DNA from 3 places in the Streptomyces sp. NPDC097107 genome. Region 2 is predicted to be linked to each of the others. Evidence: riboswitches for the same ligand, from Rfam matches in the RefSeq annotation. Region 2 holds a riboswitch; each other region holds the start of a gene.
The links. A riboswitch is a leader RNA that binds a small molecule or an ion and turns the genes downstream of it on or off. The one in region 2 is predicted to bind cyclic di-AMP.

Region 1: it holds a riboswitch for cyclic di-AMP, as region 2 does, so the genes downstream of both, ACIQ1J_RS03715 (M23 family metallopeptidase) here and ACIQ1J_RS29880 (transglycosylase SLT domain-containing protein) in region 2, are expected to answer to the same signal.
Region 3: it holds a riboswitch for cyclic di-AMP, as region 2 does, so the genes downstream of both, ACIQ1J_RS16095 (C40 family peptidase) here and ACIQ1J_RS29880 (transglycosylase SLT domain-containing protein) in region 2, are expected to answer to the same signal.

The regions. Positions count from the first base shown of each region.
Region 1 is NZ_JBIWEF010000002.1:16,038-23,454, forward strand. Features, by position in the region: gene ACIQ1J_RS03710 (PrsW family intramembrane metalloprotease) at 1-1,287, shown strand, start outside; gene ACIQ1J_RS03715 (M23 family metallopeptidase) at 1,588-2,622, opposite strand; cyclic di-AMP (ydaO/yuaA leader) riboswitch at 2,634-2,791, opposite strand; gene ACIQ1J_RS03720 (PP2C family protein-serine/threonine phosphatase) at 3,016-4,245, opposite strand; tRNA gene ACIQ1J_RS03725 (tRNA-Met) at 4,457-4,530, opposite strand; partial or broken gene ACIQ1J_RS03730 (dihydrofolate reductase family protein) at 4,589-5,716, opposite strand; gene ACIQ1J_RS03735 (DUF6247 family protein) at 6,091-6,438, opposite strand; gene ACIQ1J_RS03740 (hypothetical protein) at 6,540-6,854, opposite strand; gene ACIQ1J_RS03745 (hypothetical protein) at 6,854-7,198, opposite strand; gene ACIQ1J_RS03750 (GntR family transcriptional regulator) at 7,356-7,417, shown strand, end outside.
Region 2 is NZ_JBIWEF010000014.1:173,644-181,060, forward strand. Features, by position in the region: gene ACIQ1J_RS29875 (HAD family hydrolase) at 238-1,047, shown strand; gene ACIQ1J_RS29880 (transglycosylase SLT domain-containing protein) at 1,133-1,612, opposite strand; cyclic di-AMP (ydaO/yuaA leader) riboswitch at 1,618-1,785, opposite strand; gene ACIQ1J_RS29885 (polyprenyl synthetase family protein) at 2,476-3,486, shown strand; gene ACIQ1J_RS29890 (outer membrane lipoprotein carrier protein LolA) at 3,731-4,987, shown strand; gene ACIQ1J_RS29895 (ATP-binding cassette domain-containing protein) at 5,086-6,072, shown strand; gene ACIQ1J_RS29900 (ABC transporter permease) at 6,059-7,027, shown strand; gene ACIQ1J_RS29905 (flavodoxin family protein) at 7,078-7,417, opposite strand, start outside.
Region 3 is NZ_JBIWEF010000006.1:138,048-145,464, reverse strand. Features, by position in the region: gene ACIQ1J_RS16110 (VOC family protein) at 86-454, shown strand; gene ACIQ1J_RS16105 (ATP-dependent Clp protease proteolytic subunit) at 610-1,245, shown strand; gene ACIQ1J_RS16100 (hypothetical protein) at 1,253-1,561, shown strand; cyclic di-AMP (ydaO/yuaA leader) riboswitch at 1,931-2,075, shown strand; gene ACIQ1J_RS16095 (C40 family peptidase) at 2,079-2,552, shown strand; gene ACIQ1J_RS16090 (ATP-binding protein) at 2,643-3,134, opposite strand; gene ACIQ1J_RS16085 (helix-turn-helix domain-containing protein) at 3,349-4,212, shown strand; gene ACIQ1J_RS16080 (DUF397 domain-containing protein) at 4,222-4,464, shown strand; gene ACIQ1J_RS16075 (8-amino-7-oxononanoate synthase) at 4,507-5,634, opposite strand; gene bioB (biotin synthase BioB) at 5,785-7,071, shown strand; gene ACIQ1J_RS16065 (adenosylmethionine--8-amino-7-oxononanoate transaminase) at 7,064-7,417, shown strand, end outside.

The DNA.
Region 1 (7,417 bases), on a different contig from region 2:
GCACTGATCACCCTGCTCGCGCTCTCCGGCCTGGTGATCCTGGCCCTGGTGCGCGAACAGACCGGCACGCAGGGGTTCCTGGTGGGGCTCGGCCTCGCGGTCCTGCCCGTGCCGTTGCTCGTGGCCGCGTTCCGCTGGCTGGACCGGGTGGAGCCCGGACCGTGGCGGAACCTGCTGTTCTGCTTCGCCTGGGGAGCCTGCGCGGCAGCGCTGATAGCGATCGTCGCCAACAGCTTCGCGACGCGCTGGATAGCGACGGCCACCGCCGACCCGGCCGGCGCGGACACCCTGGGCGCCACGGTCATAGCACCGGTGGTCGAGGAGTCCGCCAAGGCAGCCGCCGTGCTCCTGGTCTTCCTCTTCCGCAGGCGGGACTTCACCGGCGTCGTCGACGGCGTCGTCATAGCGGGCGTCACCGCCACCGGCTTCGCCTTCACCGAGAACATCCTCTACCTGGGCAACGCCTTCGGCACCGACCAGCTCACCGGCGACAGCGGCATCGCCTCCGTCACCGCGGCCACCTTCTTCGTCCGCGTCGTGATGTCGCCGTTCGCCCACCCGCTCTTCACCGTGCTCACCGGCATCGGCTTCGGCATCGCCGCGCTCTCCACGGGCCGGCACCGCCTGCGCCGTGCCCTGCTCCCCCTGGCCGGCCTGCTGCTGGCGATGGGCGTGCACGCGCTGTGGAACGGCTCGGTGGCGTTCGGGGAGTACGGCTTCTTCGCCGTGTACGGGGCCTTCATGGTGCCGTCCTTCGGCCTGCTGACCTGGCTGGTGATCTGGACCCGGCAGCGCGAACTGGGCACCGTACGCGCCGAACTCCCCGTGTACGTCATGGCCGGGTGGCTGACACCGATGGAGCCGTACGCGCTCGGTTCGATGCGGGCCCGCCGCATCGCGCGCCGGCACGCCCACCGGCACGCCGGTAGGGAGGCGGCGCGGGCGGTGGCGCAGTACGAGGCGTACGCGACCTCGCTGGCGTTCCTGCGCCGGCGCGGGCGGCTGGGCAGGGCGGGCGCCGACTTCGCCGTACGAGAGCGGGAACTGCTGGGCGCCCTGTGGCACCGACGCGACGTGGCGCGTCCGGCACTGGACCACGCCGCCCGGGCCACGGCGCCGCCCCTGCCGGTGGCCGTGCGGCCCTGGGCGCACCCGTACGGCGCGTACGGGCCCGGCCACCCGGCGACGGCCCCCGCGACGGTCCCGGCGCCGTACCCCGCACCGGCCGCGTACAGCCCGTACACCCCGTACCGCCCGTACACCCCGCCCAGCCACTACCGGCCGTAACGGCAGTACCGGTCGTGCAGGCCGTCCTGCTCCGGCTCCCAGGCGGTGGCGGTGGAGCAGCCGCCGGCGCCGCTGGGGTCGGCGGAGGAGGGAGCGTACGGCTGCGCCGCCCGAGCACCGACCACATCGACCTGCGAGGCGTCGGCGCGGCCTCGATGTCCGCGGCGCTCGGGCCCGGGTACTCGCCCCGCGGACCGGCAGCCCTGACGTCGGGGGGTCGTCGTCAGGACCGCCGGAGACCAGGGCGGCAAAGGGGCCGGAGACCGCGTGGGAGGCACGGCGTGGGTCAAACGGCGTGGATCAGGGGGTCAGGCCCTTGCTCTGCAGCCATGCCATCGGGTCGATGCCGCCGCCTCCGCTGGTGTGGACCTCCATGTGGAGGTGTGCGCCGGTGACGTTGCCGGTGGCGCCGACGCGGCCGATGACGTCACCGGTGGTGACCTCCTGGCCGACGCTGACGCTGATGGAGGACTGGTGGGCGTACCAGATCTCGGTGCCGTCGTCGAGGGTGAGCACGGTCTTGTAGCCGTACGACCCGTCCCAGCCGGCCGACGTGATCGTGCCGCTGTGCACCGCCTTGAGCAGCGTGCCCGTGGGGGCGGCGAAGTCGAGGCCGGTGTGGTAGCCGGAGGACCAGTAGGCGCCGGCCTGGCCGAAGCTGGAGGAGATGGTGTACGAGGAGGTCGGCAGCGTGTACTGCTTGGCCAGCTTGGCGAGCCGCTCGGCCTCGGCCTTCTTCGCGGCCTCCTCCTCCGCCTTCTTCTTGGCGGCGGCGGCCTTGGCCTCGGCCTCCTTCTCCGCCTTGGCGGCGGCTTCCGCGGCCTTCTTCTCGGCGGCGGCCGCGGCTTCGGCGACGGCCTTGGTCTCGACCTGGGCCTGCTGCTGCTCGGCCTGCGCCATGATCCGGGCCCGCAGCGTCTCACCGGCGCCTGGGTCGCTCTCCGAGGAGGTCTCGGCGGCGACCGTGCCGATTCCGCTGAGCGGGGTGGCGGAACCCTGCGGTTCCGGCTTCTCCTCGTCGGAGATGAGCGAGCCGACGTTCGGAAGGTCCGGCATGGAGATCGACACCGGCGGCTTGCCGGTCTGCGCGCTGGCCATGCCGCCCGCGCCGACCGCGGCTATGACACCGACGCCGAGAACGGTGGAGCTGCGGGCGAGACCGCCGCGCTGCTTGGCGACGCGGTGCCGGCCGCGTACGGGGCGGATGGAGTCCGCGGTGGGATTCCACTCCTCCCAAGGGCCCTCTTCGGTGCGGTAGCCGTCGTAGCCGAAGGTTTCGCTGTCGTGCCCGCTGGGCACGAACGGGGCCTCGGGGGCAGGCCGGTTGGACGCCACGTGGGCGTACTCCTTTCCTTCCTTTCGCCTACCGGGTTAGCTGACGGGTTCGGAGCAGGAAGGTCTCCTACGCGCGTATATCCGCCGTGTCTGGCACGGCGTCATACGCCCGATTCACCCCAATGTGGTGGTTCCCCGGTTCCCTTGCGGGATTCGGCGCGTGCGCACGGAGCCGACTTCTGTGACGGCTGGGACGACCGCGCTGCGTTATCGAACGTTAATAGACGCGGGGCTCGGATTCCAAGCCGTTCCTCTTGATCATTAACGGATCCGGCCCGGACGTACGCCTCACGATCGGTTAAAACCGGGCGAGTCGACCGGGCTTGGGTATTCCCCTTCACGCCTCGGCTTTCTGACAGTTCGTCAGTTGTTATGCGGAGGGCGGTCGGTCCGTCACTTCCGGTGACGTCGATCAAGGGTCGAGCAGGGGCGTCGCACGGCGAGCAGTGCCATGTCGTCGGCCATGCCGCCCCCGGAGTGCCGGCGCACGTCCCCGGCGAGGGTGTCGAGCAGCTCCGCCGGATGCCGGAACACGCGGCCGGCCAGCCGCACGTGCGGTTCGTAGAACTCGCCCCGGGCGTCCCGCGCTTCGGACAGTCCGTCGGTGTAGAGAAGCAGCGTGGCCCCGCCGGGGAAGCCGGCCTCCTCCGCGCGGTCGGGCCACACGCCCAGCTCTCCCATGCCGAGCGGCAGCGCCGACTCCCGTGCGGGCAGCGGGCGCAGGGTGCCGTCGGCGTACAGCAGCAGGGGCGGCGGATGGCCGCGGTTGACGATGCGGACGATCCCGTCGCCGTGCGGGAGTTCGGCGAGTACGGCGGTGGTGAACCCTTCGAAGGCGTCCAGTCCGTCGCGCCGGGTGCCCTCGCGCGCCAGTGCCCGCTCCAGCCGCTGCGCCACCGCCTCCAGCGTCGCCTCCTGCTCGGCGGCCTCCCGGAACGCGCCGATCACCACGGCGACGGCGGCCACCGCGCCCATGCCCTTGCCGCGCACGTCCCCGACGATGAGCCGGATGCCGCGCGCGCTGTCCTGCACCGCGTACAGATCGCCGCCGATGAAGGCGTCGGCCTGCGCGGCCTCGTAGCAGGCGGCGATCTCGAAACCGCCGATCCGCTCGGCGGGCTCGGGCAGCACGGCGCGCTGGGCGGCCTCGGCGATCTCGCGGACGGAGACGAGGCGCTCGCCGGTGCGGCGGACGAAGCCGTTCACGAGGACGGCGAGCACGGCGACCGTCGCGATGGTGATCAGCTCGGTGAGGGAGTCGACGTAGTGGATGACGCCCTTGGTCAGTTGCAGCCCTATGACGGCGGCGACCACGGCGACACCGGTGAGCACCGTGCCGCGCCGTGAGTAGATCGGCGCGGCGACCAGGGGCGCGGCCGTGTAGAGGGGGCCCGCGGTGAAGTATCTGGGGGTGAAGATGTCGTACAGGACGGCGGCGACGATCAGCAGCATGGGGAGCAGGCGTACGAAGGCCCGCCCGTACGAGGTCCGTCGCCGCGGCCCCGCGTGCGGCGGCACGCGTTCAGCACCGTCGCCGAGGCCGGGGTCGGGCACGGGATCGCCGGGGAGCCGGCCGCCGGCCCGGGCGTACGCTCCCTCGTCCTCCAGCTCACCTGGCCGCACCACTCGTCTCCCGCCACCCCGCACGTCCGCGCCGCTTGCCGTCCCGGTCCTCCAGGTTTCCCGGACCGGGGGCGAAGGGCGAGCCACTGAGGGCCGATCGGGTGACGGAGCGACCGGGTGACTGGATGACGGGGTGAGGATGAGGGCGGCGCATCCGCCGCAAACGCACCGAAGGCCGGAATCCTTAAGGATTCCGGCCTTCGGCCTTGAGTAGCGGGGACAGGATTTGAACCTGCGACCTCTGGGTTATGAGCCCAGCGAGCTACCGAGCTGCTCCACCCCGCGCCGTTGTGTCTCTACTGTACGTCATCTTGGGGGTGGAATGCACATCCGTATCTCCCTGCCCCTCCAGGTGGCGGTTGGGCGCCTTCGCCCGCTCCTCGTACTCCGGCAGTACGACGACGACGGCGCCCCCGGCGGCGAGCACTCCGCTGCCGTCCGCCCCCGGCACGAAGGTGTCCGGCTCCCGCCAGGCCGTGACCACGCGCCGTACCCCGGCGTCGAGGATCAGCCGGGCGCAGGGCGCGGGCCGGGAGGCGCGGCGGGCGCACGGCTCCAGGCTGCTGTAGACGGTGGCCGTCGCGAGCCGCGGGTCGGCGGGGTCGGCCTTCGCGAGCGCCGCCTCCTCGGCGTGCACGACGGGGTCGTCCCCCTCCCGCGAGTGCCCCCGCGCCAGCTCGCTCCCGTCGGCGGCGACCACGACCGCCCCCACGCTGAACGCCGTCCCGGACGGCGGACACAGCTCGGCAAGCTCGCAGGCGAGCGCCAGCCAGTGCCGGTCGGCGGCGGTGACGCGGCCGCCGGCGCCGGGGGCGGTGGGCAGATACCGCGTCAGCACCACGTCCTCGACGCGCCGCGACTCCACCAGCCGCAGCCGCCCGCCCTGGTAGGCGCCGGGCCCGAAGAGGCGGGGCGCGTCCGGGTCGCCCACGAACAGCGGCGCGAGGACGAGCTGGAGTTCGTCGGCGAGTTCCCGCTGCAACAGCTGGGTGTGCACGGTCCCGCCGCCCTCGACCATGAGCCGCCGCACGCCCCGCCGGTCGTGCAGGTACTCCAGGCCCGCGTGCCAGTCGAGCGCGGCACCGAGCGGCACGACGTCGGCGGCGAGCCCCAGCGCGTGGGCATGCCGGGCCCCCGCGTCCGTGGTGAGGAGCACCTTCTCGCCTCCCGTGTGCCAGAACGCCGCCGCCGGGTCCAGCTCGCCGGTGGCGCTGACCGTCACCTTCAGCGGGTACTCCGCCTCCCCGGCCGCGACCCGGGCCGCGCGCCGCTCGCCGGAGTTCACCAGCAGCCGCGGGTTGTCGGCCCGGATCGTGCCGGCGCCGACGAGGATCGCGTCGACGGAGGCCCGCACCTCGTCGACGCGGTCGAAGTCGGCAGGGGAGGAGAGCAGGAGCCGGTCGGGGCCGGTGTCGTCCAGGTAGCCGTCGAGGGAGACGGCGGCGGAGAGGAGGACGTAGGGGAGGGGCATCAGGCGGCACTCCGGTGGGACGGGCGGACTGGTCGGCGCCAGTGACCGTCGGTCACTGCCAGAAGACCTCTTCCACAATGATCTGGGGATCCTCGGTGCGCGGTACGAAGGTGTATCGCAGCCAGCCGTGCCCGTGGCCGAAGTAAAGATGCGAGAGCCCTTCGGCAGGCCGGACCGCGCCGGCTGATCCCGCATACCTGCTGGAAGATCGATGTCTGCGTCGATGCCCCGGAAGTAGGGATCCTTCGCCGTGACCAGTTCGGCGCGCGCGGCGTCGACCGTCTTCCGTACGTGCTCGGGCAATGCGTCGCGGGTGGCCTGAGCCTTGAGCGTCCAGTCCATCTGCCAGGGCGGGCCCATGAACCAGCCGTCCGTCACTGGCCCGGCTCCAGGCGCTGACTCTCGTACCGAATGTGCGAGGCCTCTTCGAGAAGCGCCTTCGCCTCGGCAAGGTCCGTGGACTCCGATGCACGGTGATGCAGGTCAGCCATGTGCGCGTCGAGTTTCGGGTCCCTGGCAATCGCGTATTCACCCCACCAGCGAGCCATGAACGCGGGCACGGTGCTGATGTCGTACGCGTCCGCGACGGCCCAACGCCAGTGGTCGTCGAAGTCCGGAAGGAGCTGCGGGGCGTGCTGGGCGATGGCAGCACGCAGCGCCTTCGGGTTCCGCTCGGGCATGGGCGGAACGACCGGCGTGGGTTCTGCGGCGTGTGCGGACATGACCGGACGGTCTCCTCTACGCTCCTTCGGCGCTCTGTGCCTACGACGATAGTCCGTCCCGACAACCTGGGTGAGCGGTTCACTGCCGGGGCTCTGAGCTGTCATGCCGGGAGGGCATCGGTGTCGTCGTCCGTCGCGGGCAGGCGCCGGCCACGGGACTCCGCGACCCTCAGCACGTCGGCGAGGCACTCCGTCAGCCGGATCGCGGTGTAGCGGACCTCGGCGTTCGGGGACACGGGGTCGTCGAGCAGCCGGCGGGCGGAGCGCAGCACGTCCAGCCCTTCTGTGAGCTGCCGGACCTCCGTCTCGTCGGCGAGGCGCGACACGGTCCCGTTCCCGTCGCCGGGGGCGAGGAAGCAGGGTTTGCCTTCCGGCGACAGCCAGGGCAGGAGCCGTAGCGCGGTGTACGCCGTCATCAGGCGGCCGCCTTCCGGGCGCCGACGACGTGCTGATCGAGGTCGACGCCGAAGTCGGCGGCGAGCACGAGGGCGAGGCGGCGGTGCCGCCGGCGGCCCCTTTCCGCTTCCTGTTCATGGGCGCCCAGGTAGGGGCGGACCAGACGGGAGGCGGCGCCGTCGAGGGGGAGGTGACGGCAGTGGGGGGAGTGGTGGAGGGGGAGGCGTGCGGGGGCGGCGGCTTGTGGGGTGCGGTGGGTGGGGCGGGGGGCTTGGTGCCGGAGGGCGCCTGCTCGATGGGTTCCGGTGCCTGGGCCGAGGAGAGGGGTGAGCCAGTGGGTGAGGCGGCGGATAAGGTCTTGCATGTCGACGCTCCTGCGTAAGCGTTGGCCTGCCCCGGGAGGTCTAGCCACCTCGCCGGGGTCTTCAGTTGTTGACGCTACCCCCAGATGCAGCCCTCTACATACAAGTACAGAGGGATCCACCCGAACGTGGAGGTGAAGGCACACCTACGTTGGACATATGAGCGATAAGGGCAAGCCGACCCCCTTGGACCCGATGAGCGCCAGACCGCTCTACGTCCA
Region 2 (7,417 bases):
CAGAAGGAAGGTACCCCCGGGCGCCGTCCGGCGGGTAGGTAGCGGACCATGTTGTTGCCAACCGGTGCACAGGCCTTTAACCGGCTTTAGCCGATGATGTGCCAGGTTTCGGACACGAACGTGCGTCCTCGTGCGCACTCGTGCCGTACTCGTGCGGACTCGTGCCGACCTGGCGCCTCCTCGTTCGGAAGCGATCGCGGGTGAGTCGGACGGGCGCGGTGTCCGTATTCTCTGATCATGGACCGCACCGCGTATTCACTCGTCGCCACCGATCTCGACGGCACGCTGCTCCGCGGCGACGACACCGTGTCCGACCGGTCACTGGCCGCGCTGGCGCGGGTGGCCGGGGCCGGTGCGCGGCATCTGGTGGTGACGGGGCGGCCGGCACCCCGGGTGCGGCCCCTGCTCGACCGCCTCGGTTGTACAGGGCTCGTGGTGTGCGGCCAGGGCGCCCAGGTGTACGACGCCGGCGCGCACCGGATGCTGTGGTCGGTCACCCTGGACCGGGAGCTGGCCGAGACGGCGCTCGGCAAGATCGAGGCCGAGGTGGGGCAGGTGCACGCGGCGGTCGACCAGGACGGTGTCGACGGCCTGACGCTCATCGAGCCGGGTTACCTGATGCCTCACCCGACGCTGCCCGCGGTGCGGGTCGAGCGGCGCGACGAGCTGTGGAGCGCGCCGATCAGCAAGGTGCTGCTGCGCCATCCCGAGCTGTCCGACGACGGGTTGGCGGCGACGGCGCGCGCGGTGGTCGGTTCCCTCGCCACGGTCACGATGTCGGGTCCGGGGACGGTGGAGCTCCAGCCGTGCGGCATCACCAAGGCCACCGGCCTGGCGCTGGCCGCCGAGCGCCTGGGCGTGAGCCGCCGACGGACGATCGCCTTCGGGGACATGCCCAACGACATCCCCATGTTCGACTGGGCGGCCCATGGTGTCGCCATGGCGGGTGCCCACCCCGAACTCAAGGCGGTGGCCGACGAGGTCACCCTGACGAACGAGGACGACGGCGTGGCCGTCGTCCTCGAACGGATCTTCAGAGCGCCGTAATACGGCGCAGAGACCGGTATTACGGCGCAGAGCCCGGTGTTACGGCGCAGAGCCCGGTGTTACGGCGCAGAGCCGGTATTACGGCTCAGTAGGCGCCGAAGACGTTGTCCATCGAGCCGTACCGGTCGGCCGCGTAGTTGCAGGCGGCGGTGATGTTGGCGACCGGGTCGTACGGGTCCCAGGAGGTGCCGGGCACGTGGTACGCCTGGAAGGTCGGGTCGATCACCTGGAGCAGGCCCTTGGACGGGGTGCCGTTGATGGCGTTGATGTCCCAGTTGTTGATGGCGAGCGGGTTGCCGGACGACTCCCGCATGATGTTGCGGTGAATGCCCTCGTACGACCCGGGGATGCCCTGCTGGGCCATGATGTCGAGCGACTCCCGGATCCAGCCGTCCAGGTTGTCCGGGTAAGTCGTCGCCGCGGTGGTGGCGGCCGGGGTGGCCGCGGAGGCGCTGGTGGCCCCGATGAGCGGCAGGGCGAGCACGGCGGCGCCGGTGCCGGCCACGGCGAGCTTCCGGGCGAGGCGGGCGGTGCGGGCGTGACGGTTCTGACCGTTGGCAGACATGCTTGAGTCCCTCTCCTTACGCCTGCGAGGTGAGCTGTCGGGTTCGGGCGGGGAGGTGCCCGGCCGGGCCCTGACGGGCACGGCTTCACCCCTAGCCGCTCCGGTGGTGACCGGTGCGGCGGCTTACCTGGGTCCCCCGCTCCTGCCTGCGAGTTTGTTGGCGGATGACTGTGTGTCCGGGCGGTGGCAGGATTCGGCGTCCGCCCGACAGGCCGGGAACGTATGCGAGAGCACATGTCCGAAACAAGTGCAGGAATCACCCAACGCACCTGTTGACCTTGGTCTGAGGTGTTTGGGGTGCTTGATCCTTTGCGGCTGCCAAGCCTCAACTGGCTTGCGGGGCAAAGGGAGGGCGCAGTCGGCGGCAGGGTTGCCTACAGGCGGGGCGAAGTGAGCCAACTCACCCGCTTCAACAAGGGCGGCAAATCGGGCATTAGGGTCAACTTGGAGTCAATCGCCCGTGGGCGGGACGGGCTTCGGGTTCCAGCCGGCGGTCGGGTGGACCGGCCGCCGCGAGTCCCTCGTCTCCGACCCCGTCCCGGCCGGTGTTTCCGTGTGCTGTGCGGGCATCCGTTCGGGGCGGGATCGAGGTGACCCGGGCGGGTGACGTATTCGGAGTGCGGGCCGTTGGGAGAGGTGACGTGATCTTCGGAGGCGGGTTCCGGCGCCTGGTGATGGCGATCAATATCTGCTCATATCACCTGATCAAAAACATACCGTGCATGATCCGATACCGACCGGCCTGTAACGGTGGGCGCTAGCGGTGATCGAAAGGTGACCGGATACGCTGACTTGAGTGGTGGCAGCGACCTATCGACAAACCAGGTAATCGCCAGTAGACACCAGCAGACAGGAGACCCCTCGTGACCGTCGTCGGGCCGTTCGGGCTGAGCGTGCGGGACCAGGCTCTGGAAGCCGATGTCCAGGCCGGATTGGTTGCGGTCGAGGAAGGGTTGCTTGAGGCAACCAAAAGCGAGGTGCCGTTCATCACGGAGGCCGCCCAGCATCTGGTGCGGGCCGGCGGTAAGCGTTTCCGGCCGCTGCTGGTGATGCTTTCCGCTCAGTTCGGCGACCGGCACGCCCCCGGGATCGTGCCCTCGGCCGTCGTCGTCGAGCTGACCCACCTCGCCACCCTGTACCACGACGACGTGATGGACGAGGCCGCGGTGCGACGCGGCGTGCCCAGCGCCAACACCCGCTGGGACAACTCGGTCGCGGTCCTCACCGGCGACTTCCTGTTCGCCCGCGCCTCGCAGATCCTCGCCGACCTCGGTCCCGAGGCGGTCCGCGTGCAGGCCCTGGCGTTCGAACGGCTCGTCACCGGCCAGATCCTGGAGACGGCGGGGCCGCAGGACGGCCGGGACCCGGTCGACCACTACCTGGACGTGCTGGGCGGCAAGACGGGCTCGCTGGTGGCGGTCTCCTGCCGGTTCGGCGCGATGATGTCCGGCGCCGACGAGACGGTCGTGGACGTGCTCACCCAGTACGGCGAGCGGCTCGGCGTCGCCTTCCAGCTCGCGGACGACGTCCTGGACATCGCCTCCGACTCCCACGAGTCGGGGAAGACGCCCGGCACCGACCTGCGCGAGGGTATCCCGACCCTCCCGGTGCTGCGGCTGCGCGAGCGGGCGGCCCGGCTGGGGCTCGCCGAGGACATCGCCCTGTGCGAGCTGCTGGACTCCGACCTGAGCGGCGACGCGCGCCACGCGGAGGCGTTGCGGCTGCTGCGCGCCCACCCCGCTCTGGAGCAGGCGCGGCGGGACACCGTGCGGTACGCCAAGGACGCCCGGGCGGCGCTGGCCCCGCTCAAGGAGTGCGAGGCGAAGTCCGCGCTGGTGGAGCTGTGCGACGCCGTGGTGCACCGGGCCGGCTGAGTGCCCGGCGTACTCCGCCGTGTACCTCGCCCCCTACGGGCCGGGGGAGACGCGACCCCTCCGTGTCATCCCGCAGGAGTAGGCGGAGTTGAGCCCGCGGTCTGACGATTCCGCCTGGCCGATTTGGTCAGATGGACACCACGGAAACACCAATCCTCACCGATTCGGGTGAGAATGGCGGCTCACGGGTGAACGAGCGCGAGGTCGTGAGACAGCCGCCGCCGACGACGGAGGTAGGGCACACATGGCACCGATCGATTCCGACGACAACACGACCGCCGGGGAGGGCGAGGAGCTGCGCGCCGGACGGCGCAGGGCCGCGCGGTACGTCGTCCCGGTCGCGGTGATGGGAGTGGCGGCCGCGACGATCGGCCTCGTCCCCGCGCTCGCCGACTCCGGGGACCCCGACCTCCCGAAGGTCACGGCGGAGCAGCTCATAGAGAAGATCGCCAAGTCGGACGTCGAGCAGCTGTCCGGCACGGTCAAGATCAGCACCGACCTGGGTCTGCCGGACCTCGGAGGCCTGGAGAGCGGCCTGATGTCCGGCATGTCCGGCGGCCCGGGTTCGGGCGGGGACGAGGACGGCTCCGCCGCCGACCCGTCGGCCAAGCTCACCGAGCTGGTGTCCGGCACCCACACGCTGCGGGTCGCCGCCGACGGCCCCGACCGGCAGAAGCTGTCGCTGCTGGAGAACGCCGCCGAGTACAGCCTGATCCACGACGGCAAGGACGTCTGGGGCTACGACAGCAAGTCCAACGAGGTCTACCACGCCACCACGTCCGGCAGCGCCGAGCAGCCGGAGAAGGAGGTGCCTGCCACCCCGAAGGACTTCGCCGACCAGGCCCTCAAGGCGGTCGACGACACCACGTCCGTGACCGTCGACGGCACCGCGCAGGTAGCCGGGCGGGACGCGTACCGGCTGGTGATCAAGCCCAAGCAGGACGGTTCCACGGTCGGCGCCGTCAGCGTCGCGGTGGACGCCGAGACCGGCATGCCGCTGAAGTTCACGCTGACCCCGTCGAGCGGCGGCGCCGCCGTCGTGGACGCGGGCTTCACCAAGGTCAGCTTCGCGAAGCCGGACGCGTCGACGTTCGACTTCACCCCGCCCAAGGGCGCGAAGGTCACCGAGGCCGAGGAGGCGCCGGAGCACGGGCGGGGGGCCGAGGGCGGCCTCGCCGAGGAGACGGACGGCCTGAAGGGGACGGACGGCCCGAAGGGGACGGACGGTCTCAAGGGCACGGGCGGCCCGAAGGTGATCGGCGAGGGCTGGAACTCGATCGCCACCTTCGACACCGGCGGCCAGGGCCTGCCCACGGCCTCCGCGGGCGGCGACCTCGGCGGCTTCCTGGGCTCCTTCGGCGACCAGGTCAAGGGCGACTTCGGTTCCGGCACGGTCTTCAAGACCCGCCTGGTCAACGCCCTGATCACGGACGACGGCAAGGTCTACGCCGGTGCGGTCAACAAGGACGCGCTGGTGAAGGCGGCCGACGCGGCCCAGTAGGCGCCAGGTCGGGTCGGGCGTCAGCGTCGGGCGCCAGGCCGGACGCCCGACGCCGGGCATCAGCACGGAGCAGCCACGACGACGAAGCGAGGGAGCCGATGGCCGAAGCGTCCGCCACGGAAGCGGAGAGCCCGGACCAGGGGGACGGCGCGGACGACGCCGTCATCGCCACCCGGGCGCTCACCAAGCGCTACCGCGGCGGACAGCTCGCCGTCGACGGTCTGGACCTGACCGTCCCGGCGGGCAGCGTCTTCGGCTTCCTCGGCCCGAACGGCTCCGGCAAGACCACCACCATCCGCATGCTGATGGGCCTGATCGAGCCCACCTCGGGCACCGCCCGGGTCCTGGGCCGGCCCATGCCGCGCGCGGCCCGCACCGTACTGCCCCAGGTCGGCGCCCTCATCGAGGGCCCCGCCCTGTACGGCTTCCTCTCCGGGCGCGACAACCTCCTTCGCTACGACGCCGCCGACCCGGCCGCCGACCCGCGCACCCGGCGAGAGCGCGTCGCTGGGGCGCTGGACCGGGTGGGCCTCGCGGCCGCCGCCGGCAAGAAGGCGAAGGCGTACTCCCTCGGCATGAAGCAGCGCCTCGGGCTCGCCGCGGCGCTGCTCCAGCCGCGCCGCCTGCTCGTCCTGGACGAGCCGACCAACGGGCTCGACCCCCAGGGCATGCGCGAGATCCGCGCGCTCGTGCGCGAACTGGCCTCCGACGGCACCACCGTCTTCCTCTCCTCTCACCTGCTGGACGAGATCGAGCAGGTGTGCACGCACGCCGCCGTGATGGCGCAGGGGCGGCTGATCAGCCAGGGCGCGGTCGCCGACCTGGCGGCCGGGGCGCGCGGCCGGCTGGTGGTGACCACGCCGGACGCGGGGGAGGCGGCCAGGGTGCTGAAGGAGCAGGGGGCCGGGGACGTGGTCGTCGCCGAGGACCGGGTGACGGCGGAGCCACCGGACCGCGACCTCGCCGACCTGAACGCCGCCCTGGTCGCGGCCGGTGTCCGCGTCCGAGGCTTCTCAGTGGAGCGTGCCTCCCTGGAGGACGCGTTCGTGGCGCTCACCGGGGAGGGCTTCGATGTCGCGGGCTGACACGTCGCGGGCCGAGTCACCGCAGGTTGAGGCGCCGCAGGCTGAGGCGCCGCGGGCAGGGGTGTCGCGGGCCGAGGTGCCGAGCGCGGTGCGCGCCCCGAGTCCGCTGTGGTCCTTCGGGCTGCTCCGCAGCGAACTGCTGATCACGTTCCGGCGCTGGCGCACCCTCGCCCTGCTGGGCGTGCTGGCCGCCGTGCCGGTCCTGGTGGGGATCGCCGTGAAGATCGAGACGAGCGACGGGGCGTCGTTCGGCGGAGGCGGTGGCGGAGGCGGTGGCGGCGAGGGACCGGCGTTCATCTCGCAGATCAGCAACAACGGCCTGTTCCTGGTCTTCACCGCGATCGCCGCGACCCTCCCGTTCTTCCTGCCGATGGCCGTCGGTGTCGTCGCGGGCGACGCGATCGCGGGCGAGGCGAACGCGGGTACGCTCCGCTACCTCCTGGTCGCCCCGGCCGGCCGCACCCGGCTGCTGCTCACCAAGTACGCCACGGTGATCGCCTTCTGCCTCGCCGCCACCCTGGTGGTCGCGGTCTCGGCGCTCGCGGTCGGGGCGCTGCTGTTCCCGGTCGGTGAACTGACCACCATCTCCGGCACCCGGATCACCTACGCCGAGGGCCTGGGCCGCGCCCTGCTGATCGCCCTGGTCGTGGCCGCCTCGCTCGTCGGTGTCGCGGCCCTCGGCCTGTTCGTCTCGACTCTGACCGGCAGTGGCATCGCGGCGATGGCGACCACGGTGGGGCTGCTGATCACCGTCCAGATCCTCGACCAGATCCCGCAGCTCGACGCGCTCCAGCCGTACTTCTTCTCGCACTACTGGCTGTCCTTCGCCGACCTGATGCGCGAACCGGTCTACTGGGACGACCTGGTGAAGAACCTCGGCCTCCAGGCGCTCTACGCGGCAGTGTTCGGCTCGGCGGCCTGGGCGCGGTTCACGGCGAAGGACGTCACCTCGTAGGCACGGGCATCACTTCGCAGGCACGGGCATCACTTCGTGGGCCACGGACATCACCTTGCGGGCACGGTGCCCGTCTGCTCGTACGGGAAACGGGCGAGCGGCGCCTCCTGCGCGAAGAAGGTCTTGGCGCCTGCCAGCGCCTCGGTGTCCTTCAGGACGTCACCGGGCTTGCTGCCGTTGCCCAGCAGTACCCCGCCGAAACGCATACCCATGTAGGCCGCCGAGTTGCTCAGGCTGCCGATCAGCGGATCGGCGACCTCCCGCTCCCGGTGCGCGAGCGCGGTGACGCCCCACAGGGTGCGGCCGGCCAGGGCCGCCTTGAAGTCGAGGCCGGGGGTGCGCAGCCAGCCGGACCAGTAGTCCAGGTAGCGCTTGACCGGGGCGGACAGC
Region 3 (7,417 bases), on a different contig from region 2:
CACGACGGCCGGCTGCGCCGCCGCTCGGCGGGGACGACGATGGAGACGGGGGCGAGCACAGCCCACCGGCCCCGGGAGGTACCCCATGGCAGGCGAACCGTCCTTCTTCGAACTCGGCGTGGCCGATCCCGAGCGCGGGCGCGTCTTCTACGGCAGCCTGTTCGACTGGACTCTCGAAGCCGGTCCCACGGGGAGCGGGTTCTCCATCGGCACCGGCGGTGTGCCGGGCGGCCTGCACGGCGGTGACGCGGGAGCCTCCCCGTACGTCTTCTTCCGGGTCGACGACCTGGACGCCGCCGTGGCCAGGGTGCGGAAACTGGGCGGCTCGCTCCAGGACCTCGGCGATGAGGGCGGGGAGGACGCGGAGTCGGTCGCCCGGTTCGGCCGGTCCGCGCTGTGCCGGGACGACCAGGGCTCCTCCTTCGGCCTGCACGAGCCGCCGAACGGGGGATGAAACGCGGGCGCCCCGCGGATCCCCCTACGGTTCGCTTCCGCCGCCGGCGAACGCGCGATCCCCGCGACTCCCCACCTCGCGCAACGTACGTCCTGTACATTTTCCACAGGAGGCAGTGCAGCCGATCACGGTTCTGCCACGAGGAGGGGTTCGCCATGACCCGACCGTCCGCCCGTCACGTCCTGCCCGAGTTCACCGAGCGCACGAGTGCCGGGAGCCGGACGACGGACCCGTACTCGAAGCTGCTGGAGGAGCGGATCGTCTTCCTCGGGACACCGGTCGACGACACCTCCGCGAACGACGTGATGGCGCAGTTCATGTATCTCGAACACCAGGCCCCGGACCGGGACATCACGCTCTGCATCAACTCGCCCGGCGGCTCCTTCACCGCGATGACGGCGATCTACGACACCATGCGCTACGTCGCCTGCGACGTGGAGACGACCTGCCTCGGGCAGGCTGGGACGTCCGCCGCGGTCCTGCTGGCGGCGGGCACGCCCGGCAAACGCGCCGTCCTGCCGGGCGCACGGGTGGTCATCCACCAGCCCGCGCTCACCGAGCCGGTGGAGGGGCAGGCGAGCGACCTGGCCATCCAGGCCGACGAGTTGGTCCGCGTCCGTGCCCGCCTGGAGCGGATCCTCGTACGGCACACGGGCCGCAGTCCCGAGCAGGTGAGCGCGGACATCGAGCGGGACACCGTCCTGGACGCGCAGCAGGCCCTGGAGTACGGCCTGGTGGACCGGGTGGTGCCCAGCCGCCGGATCACGTCCCCGGCACCCGGCGCGAGGTGATCCGGCGATGCTGCCACCGGAACTGCCGCCCCTGCCCGCCCTGACCCGCGCCGAGGCCGAGCTGATCGACCGGTACCTGGACGTCGTCGACCTGCTCGGGCGTATCAACCCCGCGCAGGAGGGCGACACCTATCGCGGGCTGCGGGCCGCCCAGGCGCTGGTCGGTAAGGCGGCCGCCCTGCGTGACGCGCTGGCGCTGATGCACCGGCGGCGCGAGACCGAGTTGCACGCCACCACCCTGGCCCGGGCGCTGCGCGTGCTGGACGGTGAACGGCGGACGGCGCGAGTCGGTCTTCCGCCCCGTTCCGGCCGTTGAGGCACCCGAGTCGAAACGGACCAAACGGCTTACCGCCTTTCGGCGTAGGGAAACCTCCGGATTCCGACCGGCCGAGCTTGCGCGACCCGCGTGTCCGGACAGCGTAATGAGCCGCTGCGTCGCTGGTCCCGGGGTGGTCACCACGTCCACCGGCCGGTCGAACACAGAGGTGTCCACCCGAACGGGTGAGTGGTGAGTAACAACACAAAGGGCACGTTCCGTTGGGATTTTCCCATGGGGCGAGACAAGATCCGTGACTGACGGCAAGCCCCCGCCGCAGCGGCGGGGCGGTCCGGGCGGACGCCGAGTCCTGCCGCCGCCCGGACGACCGGTCGACAGGAGTGGATCGGCAGGAGTGGAGGACCCGAGCACGACGGGTCGCCGGAACGGTCGTCTCCGCGAGAGACGCGCCGGGCCGAGCAGCCCTTGGGGTGAAGCCGCACTCGTGCGGCCGGGCAACTTCGCCAGCCCGAATCCGACAGGTCATCCTTCACAGGCGGCTGACGAAGGGTTGCGCATGTCCGCGCTCAATCGTGTCCCGTCGCTGATGGCCCGTGCCGGTACGGCCTCGGCCCTCACCCTCGCCGCCGTGGGCGGTTCCGTAGCGGTTCCCGGCGTCGCCTCCGAGGCGGCCGCGGCGAGCCATGCGACGAAGGCCCTGACGATCGCTGCCTCCAAGAAAGGCGCGCCATACAAATGGGGCGCCGTCGGACCAAGCAGGTTCGACTGCTCGGGGCTGACGCTGTACTCGTTCAAGAAGGCCGGCAAGAAGCTGCCACGCACCGCCGCCCAGCAGTACAACAAGACCCGTCACATCTCCGCCAAGAACCGCAAGACCGGGGACCTGGTGTTCTTCCACTCGGGCCGCAGCATCTACCACGTCGGCATCTACGCCGGGAAGGGCAAAATCTGGCACGCCCCGAAGACCGGGGACGTGGTACGTCTGCAGAAGATCTGGACCGGCAGCGTCTGGTACGGCCGGGTCAAGTAGCCCGCCCGAGGGGGTGACGGCGTCCCCAGCCGCCGTCACCCGCTCGGGTGCGCGGTATGCGCCTGCGGCGCGCCAGGGACCGTCGGCGATTCACCGCCGCGGCTCCTGGTTTCCCACGGCCTGCCCGACGGCCGTGGCCGGTTCGGCGGGCACCGCACCGCCCGGCGGCGCCCAGGGCAGTTCGATGGAGACGGTCTTGCCGCCCTCGCGCGTGGGCCGCACTCTCAACTTGCCGCCGCACTCCGCCGTCAGCCAGCGGATGATCACCATCCCTCGGCCGTTGTCCTGCTGGACGGCGGCGGGCAGGCGCTTGGGAAACCGCGGATGGCTGTCGGTGACGCCGATGCGCAGCCGCTCGTCACGGTCGAGCACGAGGTCCACGGTGAAGGTGGGTGACTGTCCGAACGTGTGCTGGACCGCGTTGGTCGTCAGCTCCGACACGATGAGCCGGACGGTTTCGGACACGTCGGTGTCCGGCGGCAGGCCCCACTCCGCCAGTGTGCCGACCGCATAGGTACGCGCGGCGGCCACCGAGGCGGGATCGCTCGGCAGAGTGACGGATGCTTCCAGATGGTCTGCCATGGCGACGTCGTCCCTTTCCCACGGGACCGCAGCCGGACACGGAGCGGATGGTTCGAGTACGGTCCCGGACTGGTGCTTCGCCGCCAGACTGCCATCACCAGGCCGGTGCAGGGCGGCGATCCACCAAGATATGCATATATCTGTCGCTCAAAGCGGTGAACTCTGCGACGGCAGAGCGTATTTGGGCGGCCCATAAGGAGTAGGGGAGTGGCCCATGCAGCAGCACGGTCCCGTGGTGCGCCGCCGCAAGCTGGGCGCTGAACTGCGCGCCCTGCGCACGTCGGCGGGTATCACCAGCGGCGAGGCGGCCCGGCTGGTGGGCTGGCACCAGTCGAAGGTCAGCCGGATCGAGACCGGGACGAGCGGGGCGAAACCGGCCGACGTGCGGTTACTGCTGGACGCCTACGGCGTGGACGACGACCAGTTGCGGGAGTTGCTGGTGATGCTGGCGGGCTCCGACGACGCGGGCGGCCGGAACCACTGGTGGCACGCCTACCGCGGGGTACTGCCCCCGACCTACCGTGACTTCATCAGTCTGGAGTCCCAGGCCAGCGCGATGCGCACGCTGGAGACCACGGTGGTCCCGGGGCTGCTCCAGACACCGGAGTACGCCCGCGCGGTGACGCGCGCCGCGGCGGACGGGCTGCCGGAGGAGCGGCTGGACACGCTGGTGGAGGTGCGGCTGGCCCGGCAGGACGTACTGCGGGCACAGCCGCCGCTTCTGCTGAGCGCGGTCCTGGACGAGGCGGTGCTGCGCCGGGAGGTGGGCGGCCCCGGTGTCATGTCCCGTCAGCTGGCGCGCCTGGTCGAGGCGGCGCGTCTCCCCCATGTCCGACTCCAGGTACTGCCGTTTGCCGCCGGGGCGCACATCGGTGTCACCGGCCCTTTCGTAATCTTCTCTTTTTCGAGCACTTCTGATCTGGACGTGGTTGTTCTCGACCACTTGACGAGTAGCCTGCATCTCGAACGGAAAGAAGACCTAGAGGCCTATACCGAGGCCTTCAACGCCCTTCTGATCCATGCCCTTTCGCCCGAGGACTCGTTGGACTTCATCGCCGCGACCGCGGCAGGCGCGTAAGGAGGCACCATGTCAGGCTCACCGTCCGCACTCTGTCGGAACATCCCTGCCGGCACCGATCTGCACGACGTGCGGTGGCTGCGCAGCAGCTACAGCACCGGAGCGAACAACTGCGTGGAGACGGCCCGGCCGGCGGCCGGCCCCTGGGCCGGACTGCTCGCCGTACGGGACTCCAAGGTCCCGGCCGGGCCCGCGCTGCTCTTCTCCCCCGGGAGCTGGGCGACGTTCACGGCCGCCGTCCACCGCGGCTGAACCGGTTGGTCACCGGGCGAAGCACGGCCGTGTCACGCCGACTCATGGTCGCGTTTCGCCGATCACCCGTACAGCGCGTTCGATCTGATCCCCGGAGAGGTCCGCACGAGCGGTCAGCCTGAGCCGTGAGACGCCGTCGGGTACGGAAGGAGGGCGGAAGCAGCCCACGGACAGGCCGGCCGCACGGCAGTCGGCCGCCCACTGTACGGCCCCCTCCGGGGAGGGAGCGCGCACCGAGACCACCGCGGCGTCCGGACGTACCGCCGACAGCCCGAGGGCGGTCAGGCGCGCGTGCAGCTCCGCAGCCACCTCGCGTGCCCGCGCCGCCCGCTCGGGCTCTCGGCGCAGCAGGGTGAGCGCCGCCAGCGCCGCGCCCGCCGCCGCGGGGGCGAGGCCGGTGTCGAAGATGAACGTCCGGGCCGCGTTGACCAGGTGGTCGATCACCCGGGCGGGGCCGAGCACGGCGCCGCCCTGACTGCCGAGCGACTTGGACAGCGTCACCGTCACGACGACGTCGTCGGCGCCCGCGAGTCCCGCCGCGTGCGGGGCGCCCCGGCCGCCGTCGCCGAGGACCCCGAGGCCGTGGGCGTCGTCGACGACCAGCCCGGCGCCGTGCTCCCGGCACGCCTCGGCGAGCCCGGCCAGCGGCGCGGCGTCGCCGTCGACCGAGAAGACCGTGTCGGAGACGGTGACGGCGGGCCCGTCGTGCGTCGCCAGTGCCTTGCGTACGGCGTCCGGGTCGGCGTGCGGCACGACCTGGGTCGTCCCGCGCGCGAGCCGGCAGCCGTCGATCAGCGAGGCGTGGTTGCCCGCGTCGGAGACGACGAGGGAGCCGTGCGGCGCCAGCGCGGTGACCGCGGCGAGGTTGGCCGCGTAGCCGGAGGAGAAGACGAGCGCGGCCTCGAATCCGCAGTAGGCGGCCAGTTCGTGTTCCAGCTCGGCGTGGAGTTCGGTCGTGCCGGTCACGAGCCGGGAGCCGGTCGCACCGCCGCCCCAGGTCCGAGCGGCCCGGACCGCCCCCTCGGTGACCTCCGGGTGCCGGGCCAGGCCGAGGTAGTCGTTGCTCGCCAGGTCCAGCAGCGGCGAGTCGGCCGGACGTGGGCGCAGAATCCGTACGAGTCCGGCCCGGCGGCGCGCCTGGGCCTGCTCGTCGATCCAGCCGAACGCCATGGGTCGGTCCTCCGTCGTTTTGTAGGCAGTGGACAGACATTAGCGGCACGGCAGCCCCCGCGAGGTGTGGCAATACCCACACGGCGATCTGTCAGTGTTGTGCAAACTCTCCTTGGCCCCGGGCGGCCCCGTAGGACAGGATCGGCTCTCATGGACCTGCTGAACACGCTGGTGGACAAGGGGCTTCGGCGCGAGTCGCCGACCCGCGAGGAGGCTCTTGCCGTCCTCGCCACTTCCGACGACGACCTGCTCGATGTGGTGGCCGCGGCCGGCAAGGTGCGCCGCCACTGGTTCGGCCGACGAGTGAAACTCAACTACCTCGTCAACCTCAAGTCGGGCCTGTGCCCCGAGGACTGCTCCTACTGCTCGCAGCGGCTCGGCTCCAAGGCCGAGATCCTCAAGTACACCTGGCTCAAGCCCGACCAGGCCTCCCAGGCCGCCGCCGCCGGCGTGGCCGGGGGCGCCAAGCGGGTGTGCCTGGTGGCCAGCGGACGCGGTCCGACCGACCGGGACGTGGACCGGGTCTCGGACACCATCAAGGCGATCAAGGAGCAGAACGAGGCCGTCGAGGTCTGCGCGTGTCTGGGCCTGCTCTCCGACGGCCAGGCGGAGCGGCTGCGCGAGGCGGGCGCCGACGCCTACAACCACAACCTCAACACGTCCGAGGCGACGTACGGGGACATCACGACCACGCACACGTACGCCGACCGGGTGGACACGGTGAACAAGGCGCACGCGGCCGGCCTGTCCGCCTGCTCCGGTCTGATCGCGGGCATGGGCGAGAGTGACGAGGACCTGGTCGACGTGGTCTTCTCGCTGCGTGAGCTGGATCCGGACTCGGTGCCGGTCAACTTCCTGATCCCGATGGAGGGCACGCCGCTGGCCAAGGAGTGGCACCTCACCCCGCAGCGGTGCCTGCGCATCCTGGCGATGACGCGGTTCGTCTGCCCGGACGTCGAGGTGCGCATCGCGGGCGGGCGCGAGGTCCACCTGCGCACGATGCAGCCGCTCGCCCTGAACCTGGCCAACTCCATCTTCCTGGGCGACTACCTCACCAGCGAGGGACAGGCGGGCCATGCCGACCTGGAGATGATCGCGGACGCCGGCTTCGAGGTGGAGGGCGCCGGCGAAGTGACCCTGCCGGAGCACCGGGCGGCCGAGCGGGGCGGGTGCGGGTCGCACGCAGGCGGCTCGTGCGGGTCGCACGCGGACGGCGGTGCCTGCGGACCGCACGCCGAGGGCGGGGGCTGCGGGTCGCACGCCGAGGGCGGGGGCTACGGGTCGCACGCCGACAGTGGTGTGTGCGGGTCCGTCCCGGCCCGGGCCGGCCGCGCGACGGGCGCGCCCGCCGAACCGGCGGCGGCCGGCGAGGCCCGTACGGACCTGGTCGCCGTACGCCGCCGTGGTGCCGGAACGGACCTCGCGCCCAATGCCTGAGCCCGCGCTGACCGTGGACGAGCTGCTGGCGCTCGACCGGCGGCACGTCTGGCATCCGTACGGTCCCATGCCCGGCCGGCAGGACCCGCTCGTCGTGGCGTCGGCGAGCGGGGTGCGGCTGTGCCCGGCCGACGGCTCGGGCGAACTCGTCGACGGCATGTCGTCCTGGTGGTCGGCGATCCACGGCTACAACCACCCGGTGCTGAACGAGGCCGCGCGCGACCAGCTGGACCGGGTGAGCCATGTGATGTTCGGCGGGCTCACCCACGAGCCCGCCGTGCGGCTGGCGAAGCTGCTTGTCGACATGTCACCCGAGGGCCTGGAGCACGTCTTCCTCGCCGACTCC